DNA from 4 places in the Lottiidibacillus patelloidae genome. Region 3 is predicted to be linked to each of the others. Evidence: riboswitches for the same ligand, from Rfam matches in the RefSeq annotation. Region 3 holds a riboswitch; each other region holds the start of a gene.
What was found. Region 3 has a riboswitch for cyclic di-GMP ahead of CIB95_RS10545 (HD-GYP domain-containing protein). Riboswitches for the same ligand answer to the same signal wherever they lie in the genome.

Region 1 (3,756 bases), on a different contig from region 3:
ATGTTTACAGCGGAGTTCTTCTAAATTTCCCGAATTTACGTCTTTCACTGTAACTACATAATTGGAATCGCTTTCATTATATTCTACGTTTTCGACTCTTTTTCCAAATTGACAATTCTCCAATTCATTGGCTACCCATTGACAGTAGTCATTGTACTCACGTCGTGGAATGTCTAGTCTTTGTAAAAAGTAAAAAGGATAAAGGCGATTTTTTTCTGCTAAGTAGTTTAGAAAACTATATTTATTCGTTGGGTTTGCTAATGTTACTAAGTCAGCCATAAAGGGAACTTGTAATCTAGTACCAACTATTAACATGCCAGGGTGCCAATCAAAACTTGGCTTTTGATCTAAAAATACGGTTTCTACTTCAGGGTAGTCAGTTAATAATGCTGCTAGTCCTAAGTTAAATGGACCGATACCTACTCCTAATAAGTCATATACTTTATTTTCCATCATGCACTCCTTAGTTGTTTTTTTCGTCTAGCTTTTTTAATTAACTATTATTTTTTTATTAGTACATTCTAATTTTAACATGGATACACAGTGATAAATTTTTTTCTTTGAAATTAGCCCGTTATAACAGAAAAAGATACTGTCATTTTCACATGATAGTATCCCTTACATTTATACCTCTATATATCCATCTTCTTTTAAAACTTTTTCAAATTCTTCTACGATTTCTCTTTCAAAGTGAATGCCAATGAGGCTTTTTATTTCATTTATAGCAAATTCCGCATTAAATGCTTTGCGATAAGAACGGTCTTCAGTCATTGCATCAAATGTATCACATACTGCTATTATTTTAGCTTCTAATAAAATCTCTTCACCTTTTAAACCTTTAGGATAGCCACTTCCATCCAAACGTTCATGGTGCTGTTCAATGATCGGAGCAAGTTCTTTATAATTTGTACCTATTAACATATCCGCTCCATCAGATGGGTGTTTCTTTATAATCTCAAATTCTTCTTTTGTTAACTTGCCTGGTTTATTCAAGATATTTTCAGGAACATTAATTTTACCGATGTCATGTAAACATGCAGATAAACTGAGTCTTTCTAACTGCTCCTTATTGCACTTCATTTTCTTTGCAATTTTTATTGCGTAATTAGCAACTCGATCACTGTGCATAACTGTATAGCAATCCTTCTTCTCCACTTCTTTTACAATTTCCATAAGTGAAGAAATTTCATTGCTCATTTGTCCAAAGGTTGGTTCAGAGCTAACCCATAGTAAATGAACGTCTGATAGAGCCTTAAAATGGATTGGTTCAGGTATATTTTGAATTTTAAAATACTCCTCTGGCCCGATTGTCACCTTACTATCATCAATTTCACAAAGGATTTCCCCACTAAGCACATAAAAGAACTCTAGCACGTTTGCATTTTCAGAAGGAAATGCATAAAAAAGCTTATCCTTCTTTATGGAATGGGTCATTATCTCTACTCCATCTCCACGAGAAAGCAAGCTTATCTCATTAGTATCAAATTTAACTTTTTCTATGTATGTTCCCTTTTTACCTAATTTAAATCCTTGCATAGTATTCACCTCAAAGAATACATGAAATGGAAAAAAGAGTCCGAAAAAATGAACTCTTTTTTAATTTAACATGATGACTAAAAATAATATTACTTTATTCCGATAACACGGAGAGGATCGATCCACGCCTCACGATCAGCAAAACGTACTAGTTTCCAGCTACATTCGGCAATAACACCTAATTCTGCTGCCTCTTCGATTGTTTTAGCCGACATTTCTAATGTTTTATTGAAGACATCAGAAATTATTTTGTCAAGCTCTTCTGTATACTTTTCTGTAAGTTCTTTTGACTTTTCATATTTCTTATTAAACTTTTCCTCTATTTTTTCTATTTTTTCTATGATTTTCTTTTTATCTTCTTCATCAGCTTCCGCCATTAACTGTGTTGTAAGTTCGTTTAGTTCCGTGTTAAGCTCTTCAATCTTTTTATCAATTTTATCTTCTTCTTTTTTTAATTTCTCATCTATTTTAGCTAATTTCTCTTTTAACTTTTCCTTCTTTTGTTGATCTTTAGTAGAAACATACTCTGCAGTAACTTCCTCTTTTTCAATTTTCAGTTCTACAACTTCTTCACCTTCTTCAAGTTCTCGAAGTTCTAAAAGATACTTAGCTTGAAGCTCGTCAGATTTTTCTACTGCTTTTGCAATTTCCTCATCAATTTTAAGATTTGTCTCTTCTATTTTTTCTAACGCTTCGTCATAGTTAGTTTTCTCAGATGCAAAGATAGGACTAGATGTTGTGAAAATTAAAATTGTAGAAAAGAATAATGCAAGTAACTTTTTCATCTTTATAATCCCCCTATACTATACTGAATTCCTAAAAAAATAACCCCATCTTTTGCGAAAGGGTATCGATGCAACTGGCTGGCATAGTATTACTACTGAAGCCCCTCTAGTTTTGCGTCCATATTCTTTCGAATAGGTTGCCCTTTTTTAGTTTATTCTATTAATTCAATCTATTATAATTCTATTATAGACCTACTTATTTCCTAAATCTACTATTTTATTAAATAATTTCATATATTCATTTGCGAATATTGGCATATTTAGTCGATAAATACCAATATATATTGCTAATATATATTTAGAGAATGTTATTAATAGATTGTATGTCAAATTGAATCTCATTTATGGTCCCTGATTGCACAAAAAAGTGTAGAGCAATGAGTGCCTTACACTTTTTTCGTATGCTTGATCGGTGTTGGAGATGGTTTCCCAAATAAGTAACCTTGAAAAAGTTGATATCCTTTTGTTTGTAACCATTCAAAATCTTCTTTCACTTCGATTCCTTCAGCCAAAGGTGTAGATCCGTTCATTAAAGCGTGCTCCAAAAAAGACAGTGCGTTTTTTTGCTTTGTTATATCATTTGCGACTCCGTTTACATATTGCCTATCTAACTTCATATAGTGAGGCTTAAGGTCAGCCAATACTTCCGTAGTACTAAAACCTTCTCCAACATCATCAAGCGCGTATTTAAACCCTTTTTCGTTATAATAAGCTAATATTTTTTTCAGATGATCTATATCATTTACTTTTTCCGTTTCTACTACTTCAAAAACAAGTTCTGACGGATCTACATTTAATTTATTTGCTAATGCAACTGTTGACTTTAAACAATGCTCTGGTGAATAAATGGAGGTTGGGATGAAATTGATAAAAGCTTTTTTATCGATACGTGCTGCAGCCTTAACAGCATTCATTCGACATAGACGGTCTAAAGCATAAAGCCTACCTCGCTCTTTTGCCGCTGCAAAGACTTCGTTTGGATATAACGTTGAACCGTCTTCGTGTTGAAAACGAGCTAAAAGTTCATAAGCATATATCTCTTCATTACCATTGACGATTGGTTGATAATAGCAAGTTACTAATTCTTTAATAATAATTTCGTCAATCCATTGGACGTCAATCACAGCGTTAATTTGTTTAATAGGTTTCCAGTCTTCGTTGTCAATTCGAAAATAAACCATTTCAGGTTCCATATGGTCATTACAAAAATAAACAAATTCTCTAACAGATGCTTCTTTTATCGTTAAAATATTATCATCAAATTTGACAATTCCATGTTCTCTATTTAAATGGAGGATAACATCATTTAGGAGAGAAAGATTAGCTTCTCCCTCCATTTTTATTTCAAATAGCACATCCATTACGATACAACTGCTACAATTCATATAAATTTTCTCCTCTTGACCGCTATCTATGTCTTTTTTCTAACTTTCCA
Region 2 (3,756 bases), on a different contig from region 3:
TTATTTATTACACAACAAGAATTAAGTGTCATGACAGGAATGGGCGTTGTCATGTTAATTGGTATCGTCTTAAATAATGCAATCTTACTTATTGACCGCACAAAACAGTTACGTCAAGAAGGAAAGAAAGTACCTGAAGCATTACTTGAAGCTGGAATTAATCGAACACGTCCAATTTTTATGACAACTTTAACGACGGTGTTCGGAATGCTGCCACTTGCATTAGCGACTGGAAATGCAAGTAACTACCAAGCGCCAATGGCAATTGCGATCATTGCCGGTTTATTATTCGCAACAATGATTACACTCATTTTAATTCCAGGAGTTTATATGCTTTTTGAAGATGTTGCAAACGGGACGAAGAAAATAAGACTTAAGAAAAAACAAGCATAAAATACATGAAAAGTAAGGCGAGCAAATGAGGAATTTATTTGTCTCGCTTTTTTATATGGTACAAACGTCCAATCACTCGTGAAATCAGGGCATATAGTGACTGTATAAGGACGAAAAATTCCTTAAATGATTTATAGGAGTTGATATTATGTCTGGCGGATTCGGATATGGCGGTGGCTTCGCGCTAATCGTTGTTTTATTTATCTTGTTAATTATTGTCGGTGCTGGCGGCTTTGTAAAAGGCTACTAATAGATAAAAAAACGCCCATAAATTGTGGGCGTTTTTCCTTATAATGGTTTCCAAATCATTAAGATGATAATAAAGACGTCAATTGTTGATGCTGTAATCATTAAAGGTTTCAATCCTTTTTTTATAGTCCAGTACGTTTCAGGAATTTCCTCGCTTTTTACTTCGCACACTACATTTAATGCGTTTTGTATTCCAGGTAAAATTTTAATTACATAAATGAGAACGGCGGCTAATAGTAAAACGATAGCTGTAATATACCAACCCTTAAGAAAAAGGTCAGTATTTAATGCTCCCATTCCTAAACCTGTTAGAAGTAACAATATAGAGCCGAATTTAGGATAGTTAGCTCCTTTTTGAATGAGACGTAAAGCAAGGGTTAATTCGCTTACTTTTTTAGGTAACGCAAGAATGAATGGGAAAAGAAACGTAGCTCCAATTCCTGCAATTGCAGATAAGATATGAATAGATAATAACATTTTGTAAAGAATAATTATCCCTCCTAAAATAAAGTTGAGGAGATTCAAAAGAAGATTAAACTACTAATATTTATTAAACTGGCGTAGCGATTATACATAAAAATGCATGAAAATCTTTAAAAAGCACATTTTATTAATGGAGGTGCAAAGCTAATGAATGAAAAGAAAAAAATTGAACATGATGAGGTTATGACCGATAAAGACCTCATTGTCGAAAAAGGAATGCCGCCACAAATTTTAGCAAGACATGAAAATGACAGTAATCCAGATGCATATGACTTGCGTGATCCTCAACAATTAAACGCTGAATAATTTCGGAAGGATGTCACTTCATGATAAGTGTGCATCCTTCTCTATTATATTAGGTTAAATTTAAGATTTTTTTAATAATATTCTTAAGAATAATAGGGTTAAGACCTTTGTAACTAGTAATTTTACAAAAACTAGTATTTTGTCGAACGAAAGTTATAGAAAAATAGTAGACATGCTAGTAGCTATGTACTATAGTATAATTATTGGAAAAATAATACTACATAAGGAAAAATTCCAAATCATCGAGAAAGGCAAAGCTAGAGAAATCTAGTGACGCAAAGCTATAGGGGCTTCACTGCCAGCCAGCTTTCGAAATGATTAGGGTTTAATTAGTCTCCTAACTTCTAAGAAAAATTACATCATGCGCATGGACTGTTGACCACCTAGTCATTAGTCTATTTTTTTTGTGTCGCTTGATGTTTTTTCTTATGGAAGAAGGGAGATTTTTTTGTGAAAAAAATTAAAGCATTACTTGGTTTAGCAGCATGTGCAAGTATGATTTTAGTGAGTGTACACAGTGGACAAGCTAGTTCTGTATTACCATTAGGTCAAGTTAAACAGCAAGATAACTTAGAAACTAGCAAAATTCATCCTAATTTAGTAGATCTTCTAAATACGAATAGAGAGGGAACAGTCAATGTTATCGTCTCTAAAAAGCCAGGTTCTACTGGGGTATTAGAAACTGCAAAATTATTAGGTGCAACAATTAAGTCTGAATGGGAATTCATTAATACGTTTTCAGCGGAAATTAAAGTTAGCTTATTAGATGAGTTAGCAGCACATGAAGGTGTGTTAGTAATTAATGAAGATAGTAAAATTGTTTCTACAGGATTTGATGTTACAAATAGTTCTGATGTTGCTGCCATTCAAAACACATATAACTCTGCTGTTCAAGTAGAAGGTGCTTGGGCAAGAGGGATTACAGGAAAAGGTGTCACGGTTGCAGTTGTAGATAGTGGGGTTTCACAATCGGAGAGGAATGACTTCGGCGAGCGCTTAATTGGGCGTGTTACCCTAAATAGTAATGTTCAAGATGAATTCGGCCATGGTACTCACGTTGCTTCAATAATAGCAGGTGACGGAACAGCAAGTAACGGAAAATACGTAGGTATTGCTCCGGGAGCAAATATTTTAAGTGTTAAATATAGTAATGCAAATGGAATGTCAACAGAAGCTGATTTAGTAGATGCGCTACAATGGATTTTTGAAAATAGACAAGATTATAACATTCGTGTAGTTAATATCTCTTCAACAGTTGGTACAAAGTCAAGGTATACAGAAAGCGCAACGGCAGCAGCTGTTGAATTATTATGGGCATCTGGAGTAGTAGTTGTTACTTCGTCTGGAAACAATGGTTATGACTCTTGCTCAACTTGTTCTGCACCAGCGAATGATCCATTTGTAATCACTGTAGGGGCAGTTGATGATAATGGAACAGAATACTTAGGTGACGATTTCCAAAAACCTTGGTCAAGTAAAGGTGTAACAATGTCAGGGGTATCTAAACCAGAAGTAATGGCACCAGGAACGAACATCGTTGCCTATATGCCATATGGCAATAACAGAAATGTTAAACCTGAAAATGTAGTTGATGGCGCTTACTTTAAAATGGGTGGTACATCGATGGCTGCTCCAGTAGTATCTGGTGTCGTTGCTTTGATGCTTGAAGCGAATCCAGACTTAACACCTAATCAAATTAAGTGGATCTTACAAGCTACGGGAAGAGATTATTTAGAATTTAAAGACCGCTTCTTACGCCAATTAAGTAAAGAACAAAAAGATAATTTAGATATTGATAACGTTCACCATAGTTATCGAGCTTACAGTAGTGGAGATTACGGAATTGTAAATGCTGATGCAGCAGTTTACTACGCAGTTAATTATCAAACAAGTTCGATTCCTAGTGCAAATATGAATTTCACGTTCTCACCAATGATTTGGGGGAATGATTCGAATGTAACGTTCAGTAATGCGACATGGTCAAATGCGACATGGTCGAATGCAACGTGGTCAAATGCAACATGGTCAAATGCGACATGGTCAAATGCGACATGGTCAAATGCGACATGGTCAAACGTTTATTGGAAATAAAAAATTGATGAAGCCTAGTAAAGGTAGAAGAAAGGGGGCTTACACATGAAGCTCTTAAAAAGTATTTTTGCTATAACGACAAGTTTTATTATGTTACTTTCAACAGCACAATCGGTTTCATATAGTGCTCCTAATAAAAATGAAATAGCTAAGCCTTCAGCAGTAAATGCAGAGATGAATAAAATTCATCCTGCATTACGAGCTGTCATGAAAGATAGTTCTCAAGATATCGTC
Region 3 (3,756 bases):
GTTTCAATGATTTTTGTTTCATCTTTTTCATAACCATCTAAAGTTCCACTAACTTGGAGGTTAGGATATTTTCTAATAAGTTCTTGTTTTGCTTCTTCAGCTATGCCAGGCTTTGCGCCATAAAGGAAAACTTTCTTTCCTCTTTCCGCCGCTTCCTCACATAAGTTCAACATCATATCAATTCCTGTAACACGCTGCTTTATTTTTCCACCTTTAAGCTTTGAAGCTAGCACCACACCGATCCCATCTGGCACTTGATAATCTGCACGATTAAGAAGTTTCTTTAGCTCAGGATCGTCTTGAGCCTTCATAACTTTTTCAGGGTTGATCGCGACAATCATTGATTTCTTCTTTTTATTTATATCAGCAAAAATAGCTTCAATTAGGGCAGAATACGTTAAGTTTGATACATTAACACCTAAATAAGTTTCTTTCATTTCACTCACCTTAATAATTCGTATTATATATTATGATTTAGCATTACCAAGTAATGAAACTTCAAACCCAGCAGCTTCCCATCTCTTATGGTCCAAACAATTTTTTGTATCAAGTATTAATTTTGTGCGCAATGCTTCTGCTACTTCAGCAGGCTCAAAATTTTTAAATTCATTATGGTCCGTTAACACTAAAATCATATCAGCATGAGAAACAGCTTCTTGTAAGTTTTGCGTTTGAGTAGGTAATTGATTTTCAGTAATATGAGGGTCATACGTTGTATAATTAATGCCCTGCTCATCTAAATATTGTAGAACTTGTAATGATGGACTTTCTCTCATATCGTCAATATTACCTTTGAATGCTAGGCCAAAAACAGCTACTCTTCCATGTGAAATGCCTTTATTAACTAATGTTTGTTTAACTTTCTCAGCTGTGAACTTTGGCATATTATCATTCGTTGTTCTTGCCAAATGTATCATTTTAGCTAAATCTGGTTGTAACTCATATAAAAACCAAGGGTCGACAGCTATACAATGTCCACCTACACCAGGGCCTGGAGAGTGAATGTTAACACGAGGGTGATAATTTGCTAATTTAATGGCTTCCCACACGTTAACACCGACATTCTCGCTAATTTTAGCTAGTTCGTTGGCAAAAGCTATATTTATATCACGATAAGTGTTTTCCATTACCTTTACCATTTCTGCAGTAGTTGCATCAGTAAGATGAATTTCACCTTCAACAAAAACTTTATAAAGGTCTCTAGTAGCTTCAGCAGAACGTTTATTAATTCCACCAACAATACGGTCATTTTGAACTAATTCCTTAAACACTTTCCCAGGAATTACTCTTTCTGGGGAGTGAGAAATTAATAGCTCTTCACCAATGACATAACCAGTTTCTTCTAGAACCGGGATCATCACATCTTCAACAGTTCTTGGCGGTACAGTGGATTCTAAAATGATAAGATTATTTGGTTTTACATACGGAACGATTGCTTTTGTTGCAGAACGGACGTATTCTAAGTTAGCAGATTTATCATCACGTATTGGTGAAGGAACGGCAATTATAAATACATCAGCCTCTTCTGGTGTAGTCGATACTGTTAAATTGCCAGTATCTATTGCTGTAATTAACTTTTCTTGCAATCCTTCTTCTTCAATATGAAGTTGTTTATTACTAATAAGCTTAACAGTACGCTCATTTATATCGACCCCATGTACTTTAACTCCATGATTAGCAAACATTACTGCAGTTGGTAATCCGATATATCCTAATCCAACAACACATACTTTATTAAACATAAAAAATTCTTCCCTTCAGTGATCAATTAGATATATAAAAAATTTAATAGATTGTTTAATGAAAATCATAAATATGAAACCTAAAAATACCTTCTTATAGTATAAGCATATGATAATGAAAATACCATTAAAAGAAGTTACTTAATAATTGATTGTAATAGAAAATTATAAATTAATAAAATAATATCAATTAATATTTAATCAATACTATTCGTTATCAGTTCTAAAATTAGTTCCGTAGGGCTAAACAAATATCCTTCTGCAAAATTCGACAATATTTTTAAACATAAGGAAAAGTAGCAGCTTCTGTGGTATATTATTTAAAGGTAAAAAAATGATGATTATAATTTATAAGAGATACTTTGACAGATAGCGACATAAATTGGGCGCCTTGCTATCTTGAGTAAGTGGCGCAACCGACTCTGCTTTAGAGTCATTTTTTTTTGAAATAGTTTAATAATTTAGTTAAAAGAGATACTATGACAGATGGCGATATACTTGGGCGCTTAAGCTATCTTGAGTAAGTAGCGCAACCGACTCTTCTATATAATAGGAGGGCTTAATTTGTATGAATTACTTCAACAGTTAAGAAGTGAAAGTGCATTAACAAAAAATGAATATAAAATTCCTTTTTTACTAGAAAAGTTACGAATGCATGATGAAGCAACATACTTCCATTCTGTGAGAGTGGCAAATATATTAGATGACTTCGCAAAGAGTATAAATATAGAAATTGAAAAACGTAAAATAATAAAAAATTCCGCACTAATACACGATATAGGTAAGATATTCATAAATAGTAACCTTTTACAGAAGCAAGGAAAACTAAGCGAATTAGAGTGGGAAGAATTAAAAAAACATGCATTATATAGTGACTTGATCGTTAAAGAACTCGAAATTGATGACGTTGATTATTCAATGATTTTGCATCATCATGAAAATATAGATGGATCAGGCTATATTGCAGGGCTCAAAAATTATGACATTAGTATGAATGTAAGAATGATACGAATTGTTGATAGTTTTGAAGCAATGACAGCAAAGCGCGCATATGCTAAGGCGATTTCGGTCGAGCTAGCCTTAGAAGAACTAAGTGCGTGCAAACACTTTTACGATCAAGAGTTAGTGACAAAATTTCAAAGCTTTGTACAAGTACAGTAAGAATATCAGAGATAGAGAGTCTATTTCAGACACATAGATCTTTGCACTATTTTAATTACATTATTTTATTTTATTTGCTTTTTATGCCAAAATGAAATCAAACAATAGAACGATGAAGGATGGCGAGAATGGAAGTAGAAGTAACGTTAAAAGTGAAACCTAAATATGAAAAAATGTACAAAAGTGGGTATCCACTTATAACAAAAGATGCTATTAGTAATGTAAATACCTTACAAAAGGAAGGGCAGCTTTTTAAACTGATAGCTGAAGACAATTCTTTTTTAGGAAAAGGTTACTTAGGAAAGCAAAACAAAGGGTATGGCTGGGTTTTAACAAATAATAGGAATGAAATTATTAACCAAGCTTTTTTTGAAAAAAAAATAAAAGATGCGGCTGAAAATCGTAAAGTGTTATTTAATAGTGAAGATACAACAGCATTTCGTCTCTTTAATGCTGAGGGAGATGGAATTGGTGGTTTCACTATTGATTATTATGATGGCTTTTATTTAGTTAACTGGTACAGTGAAGGCATATATAAGTATAAAGAGTATGTATATACCGCACTAACAAAACTAGGACAATATCAAGGGATATATCAAAAGAAGCGATTCAACTCAGGTGGGAAATTTATTGAAGAAGATGGCTTCGTAGAAGGAGAAAGAGCTGAATTTCCTCTTATTGTAAAAGAGAATGGGGTAAATTTTGCGATTTACTTAAATGAAGGGGCAATGGTAGGGGTTTTTCTTGACCAAAGAGAAGTGCGTAAAAAAATTCGAGATACGTATGCAAAAGGAAAGACAGTATTAAATACCTTTTCATACACCGGTGCTTTTTCTGTTTTTGCAGCATTAGG
Region 4 (3,756 bases), on a different contig from region 3:
TATCCGTTTGGAATACACCTTCATCAAATGACATAATTGGCACAGTGAAACGATCTTTCATTTTACCAATAACATCACTTAAATATGGATTATCACCGATGATTAGTATTTTTGTAATTTCTTCCTTGCCTTTTGTTAACGTAAAGCGATAGAAATTCATCACACGATCCATTTCTACTATGTCTTCCTCAATAACAGCTTGCAAGTCTTCCTCATTTTTCGTCCATGCAATTTTACCGTCAGATACTTCCCATGAACCTTCATCAAATTCATTAACAATATGTCTTGAAAATACAGGGAACTCTTCATTGAAGATTGTTAAATTTACAGACGAAAGGTCATACTGAATAAGCAGTAAATGTTCATTTTCCACATCTTCCATTGCTGAATAATATAACCGATAAATCGATAAGGAAGAAATATCAGCAACAACAGCATCTAACGACACATCTTCTAATAACTGACGGTATTGTTCAACCGTTTCTTCAGGGGCAGCAATTAGAAGAATATCTTGCTTATTCTTTTGCTCAGAATTTGGCAGTAATTTAAACTCGAATAACGGCTCCTCAAATGGTAAATGAATACTAGCACCTAATTCTAAAAACAAATGTGATTGAATTTCGTCTTCTAGTAAATCACCAGGAACTTGAACACGCCTGATAACGATAATTTGATCTGGAACGATAAACTGCACTTCACGATTTTTAATCTTCCATTCTTCTACACATTCTGCCAGAATAAAAGTTAGTTTTTCTCTGTTTTGAATCTTACCTTCTTTAATAACGCCATCTGGCAAATATCTTTCCTTACAATCTTTTACTACTATTTCTTTTCCATTATTTTTTAACTCTAAATAACGAATAACATGGTCCTTGATGACAATGTTAACTTTTCTTTTCGGCTTAAAACTTAAATCAAAACCCACTATTTTCACTTCCTATCCTTTTGAGAAAAACTGTTCGATGTACCACATAATCATTTGCTCTCCGAAAAAATAAGCAATTAATGATGCAACTATTATGTATGGTCCAAAAGGAATTGCTTGTTTACGTTTAATTTTACCAGAAATTAGTCCTATGATGCCGAAAACCGCGCCGATAAATGTCGATAAGAAAAACGTTAATAAAACACCCTTTAAACCTAAAAATAAGCCTAACACGGCAAATAGCTTAACATCTCCTCCGCCCATTCCACCTTTACTAACAACCGCAACGAAGTAAAGAAGAACAAAACCAACTATTGCCCCAACAATGGCATCCCACCAAGGGGTAAGAGGTGATAATACACGAATAGGAATTATAACTATTGCAAAAAATAACAAAATTTTATTTGGAATTAGCATATATGAAATATCTGTTACAATAATTACCATTCCTAAAGATATTAATAGAAATGCAGCTAAAAGCTCCCATTCAATTCCAATGCTATATGCAGCGTAGGCATAAAGTAACCCAGTCAATAATTCGACAGTAGGATACATTATACTTATCTTTTCGCCACACGTTTTACATTTTCCTCCAAAAAACAAAAAAGAAATTACAGGAATTAAGTCAGTTGCTGTTAATGTACGTTTACACGTCGTACAAGCAGAACGTGGTTTAACGATCGATTTGCCTAAAGGCACGCGTAATCCGACAACATTAAGGAACGAACCTATTAAAAGACCTAAGATGAAAGAATAAAAGATTATGAAAAAATCCATTGGATGCACCTCCTAATATAGAATAAGGATAACCCGGGGGTTATCCTCATTCTATATTTTTATATTTGCAATTTAATTAACCAGCTGGAACTGGAGCTGGAGTTTGGTTTTCAATAATCATGTCACGAGATAACTTCGACTCTAAAACAGGACCATTTTGTGTTTCTTCATCATAAAAAGTGGAAATATCATCAGTAGCAGTAGCATCAGCTATAGATATTAAAGTGCGTTGAGACCCATTTAGATACACATAGTAGTTATATTTTGGTGCCTTACCAGAAACTTCTACTTTTTCAATTAAAACATATGAACCCGTTGCAGGTTTTGTAGAGCGTTTGGTGCCATCTGCAGCTACTGGATTTACTACATCTGCAGAAGCTTCTTTAGCGTATACCCCTCCATCTGGGTCTTCTAAAGTTTCAACATAACCATTTTCCTCCAACCAAGTTAGTGAAAAATATACTTTGTCTAAGTGTCCAGTCGGTAAGACATCATTTTCAGAAGCTACAGCATATTTAGCTGCATCGATCATACTTTCTGCATTAGCTAAGTGAGCATCCTTCTTGGTATTATCAATAATTCCTGAAATACTTGGTACTGCGATTGCAGCGATAATTCCTAGAATTACGATTACAGCTAGTAACTCAATTAGTGTGAAACCTTTCTCATTGTTTAATAATTTCTTCATTTGTGTTTCCCCCTTTTTTATATATTGGCCGGTTGCACTACTCGTTCCAATCTATCAAAGTGCCCACATAAAGATAGATTTTCATCACTTCCGCCAATGATTAATCTTATTATATAGTATATTTCTACAAAAAACTAGCAAAAATTTTACATTTCAGAATAATTTACCAAATTCGACAATTTGATAGATTTAGTTCAAATTTCCTAGCCGACATGGTCGAAAATTGTGAACATTGGAACGACAATGGCAAGGACAATTCCACCAACGATTAAAGCTAAACTGACGATCATAATTGGCTCAATCATAGCTTTTAATTTATCCGTTGCGTTTTCTACTTCCGTTTCGTAAAAGTCTGCAACTTTTCCGAGCATAGTATCTAATGCACCAGACGTCTCACCAATAGCGATCATTTGCGTTACTAATTTCGGGAAAGCCCAATGTTTTTCCAATGGTTCTGTGAAGGAGTTTCCCCCTTCCAAAGAGATGCGTGATTCGCGTAAAACTTTAGCCATTATTTCATTGCCAATGATTTTTTCGACGATGGATATTGCTTGTAGGATCGGAACTGAGTTACCAACTAATGAGCTTAAAGTTCTCGTTAATCTAGCAATTGCTGCCTTTTGTAATATCGTTCCGAATAATGGTATTTTTAAAGCAATTAAGTCCATATAATATCTTGATTTATTATTACTACGTAAATATTTGAGAGATATAATGATAGCGATAATGACAACGATGATTAACCACCAAAAGCTTTGCATCCATTCACTTGCTCCCATAACGAAACGCGTGATAAATGGAAGTTCAGCTCCGAAGTCAGAAAACATGCCAACAAATGTCGGTACGACGGAAACAAGTAAGAAAATGATAACTCCTGAGGCAAAAATACCGATAGACGCTGGGTAAACGAGTGCAGTTTTTACTTTTGCACGGGTTGATTCTTGTTTTTCGTAATAGTCTGCCAAGTTTTCCAGTGTATCATCTAAGTTACCACCAGCTTCTCCCACTTTAACCATGTTCGTAAATAATGACGGGAAGATTTTACTATGTTTTCCGCAAGCTTCGGAAAAAGAAATTCCTGTACGTAAATCTTCTTCAATGGCAAATAGAGCTTTACGAAACGGTTTACTCGTAGATTGGTGTGCAAGAATGTTTGTAGATTTAACGACCGTAACACCTGCTTTTAGAAGCGTGGCAAACTGCCTTAAAAAAACTACAAAATCTTGCATCTTGACCGGGTTTCCAATATATATATCTTTTTCCCACCAATTAAGCTCTACTTCTTCAATTTTAAGTACGCGAATTCCTTTTTCCTTTAAGCTAACTAGTGCCTCTCTTTTCGAGTCACTTTCTAATTTACCAGATT

Region 1: linked by a shared signal. The riboswitch ahead of CIB95_RS09185 (hypothetical protein) and the one ahead of CIB95_RS10545 (HD-GYP domain-containing protein) in region 3 are both predicted to bind cyclic di-GMP.
Region 2: linked by a shared signal. The riboswitch ahead of CIB95_RS12045 (S8 family peptidase) and the one ahead of CIB95_RS10545 (HD-GYP domain-containing protein) in region 3 are both predicted to bind cyclic di-GMP.
Region 4: linked by a shared signal. The riboswitch ahead of CIB95_RS05785 (type II secretion system protein) and the one ahead of CIB95_RS10545 (HD-GYP domain-containing protein) in region 3 are both predicted to bind cyclic di-GMP.

The regions. Positions count from the first base shown of each region.
Region 1 covers NZ_NPIA01000004.1:131,329-135,084, reverse strand. The annotation lists gene CIB95_RS09195 (lysine N(6)-hydroxylase/L-ornithine N(5)-oxygenase family protein) at 1-456, opposite strand, end outside; gene CIB95_RS09190 (HD-GYP domain-containing protein) at 625-1,536, opposite strand; gene CIB95_RS09185 (hypothetical protein) at 1,626-2,321, opposite strand; cyclic di-GMP riboswitch class I at 2,388-2,473, opposite strand; gene CIB95_RS09180 (EAL domain-containing protein) at 2,708-3,706, opposite strand.
Region 2 covers NZ_NPIA01000006.1:157,137-160,892, forward strand. The annotation lists gene CIB95_RS12030 (efflux RND transporter permease subunit) at 1-393, shown strand, start outside; gene CIB95_RS12035 (YjcZ family sporulation protein) at 542-643, shown strand; gene CIB95_RS12040 (DUF2269 family protein) at 682-1,119, opposite strand; gene CIB95_RS16245 (hypothetical protein) at 1,273-1,431, shown strand; cyclic di-GMP riboswitch class I at 1,672-1,745, shown strand; gene CIB95_RS12045 (S8 family peptidase) at 1,882-3,522, shown strand; gene CIB95_RS16635 (S8 family serine peptidase) at 3,568-3,756, shown strand, end outside.
Region 3 covers NZ_NPIA01000005.1:106,361-110,116, forward strand. The annotation lists gene CIB95_RS10535 (WecB/TagA/CpsF family glycosyltransferase) at 1-437, opposite strand, end outside; gene CIB95_RS10540 (nucleotide sugar dehydrogenase) at 468-1,742, opposite strand; cyclic di-GMP riboswitch class II at 2,089-2,173, shown strand; cyclic di-GMP riboswitch class II at 2,206-2,290, shown strand; gene CIB95_RS10545 (HD-GYP domain-containing protein) at 2,307-2,903, shown strand; gene CIB95_RS10550 (class I SAM-dependent rRNA methyltransferase) at 3,032-3,756, shown strand, end outside.
Region 4 covers NZ_NPIA01000002.1:336,710-340,465, forward strand. The annotation lists gene pilM (type IV pilus biogenesis protein PilM) at 1-925, opposite strand, end outside; gene CIB95_RS05780 (prepilin peptidase) at 938-1,702, opposite strand; gene CIB95_RS05785 (type II secretion system protein) at 1,779-2,390, opposite strand; cyclic di-GMP riboswitch class II at 2,408-2,491, opposite strand; gene CIB95_RS05790 (type II secretion system F family protein) at 2,594-3,756, opposite strand, start outside.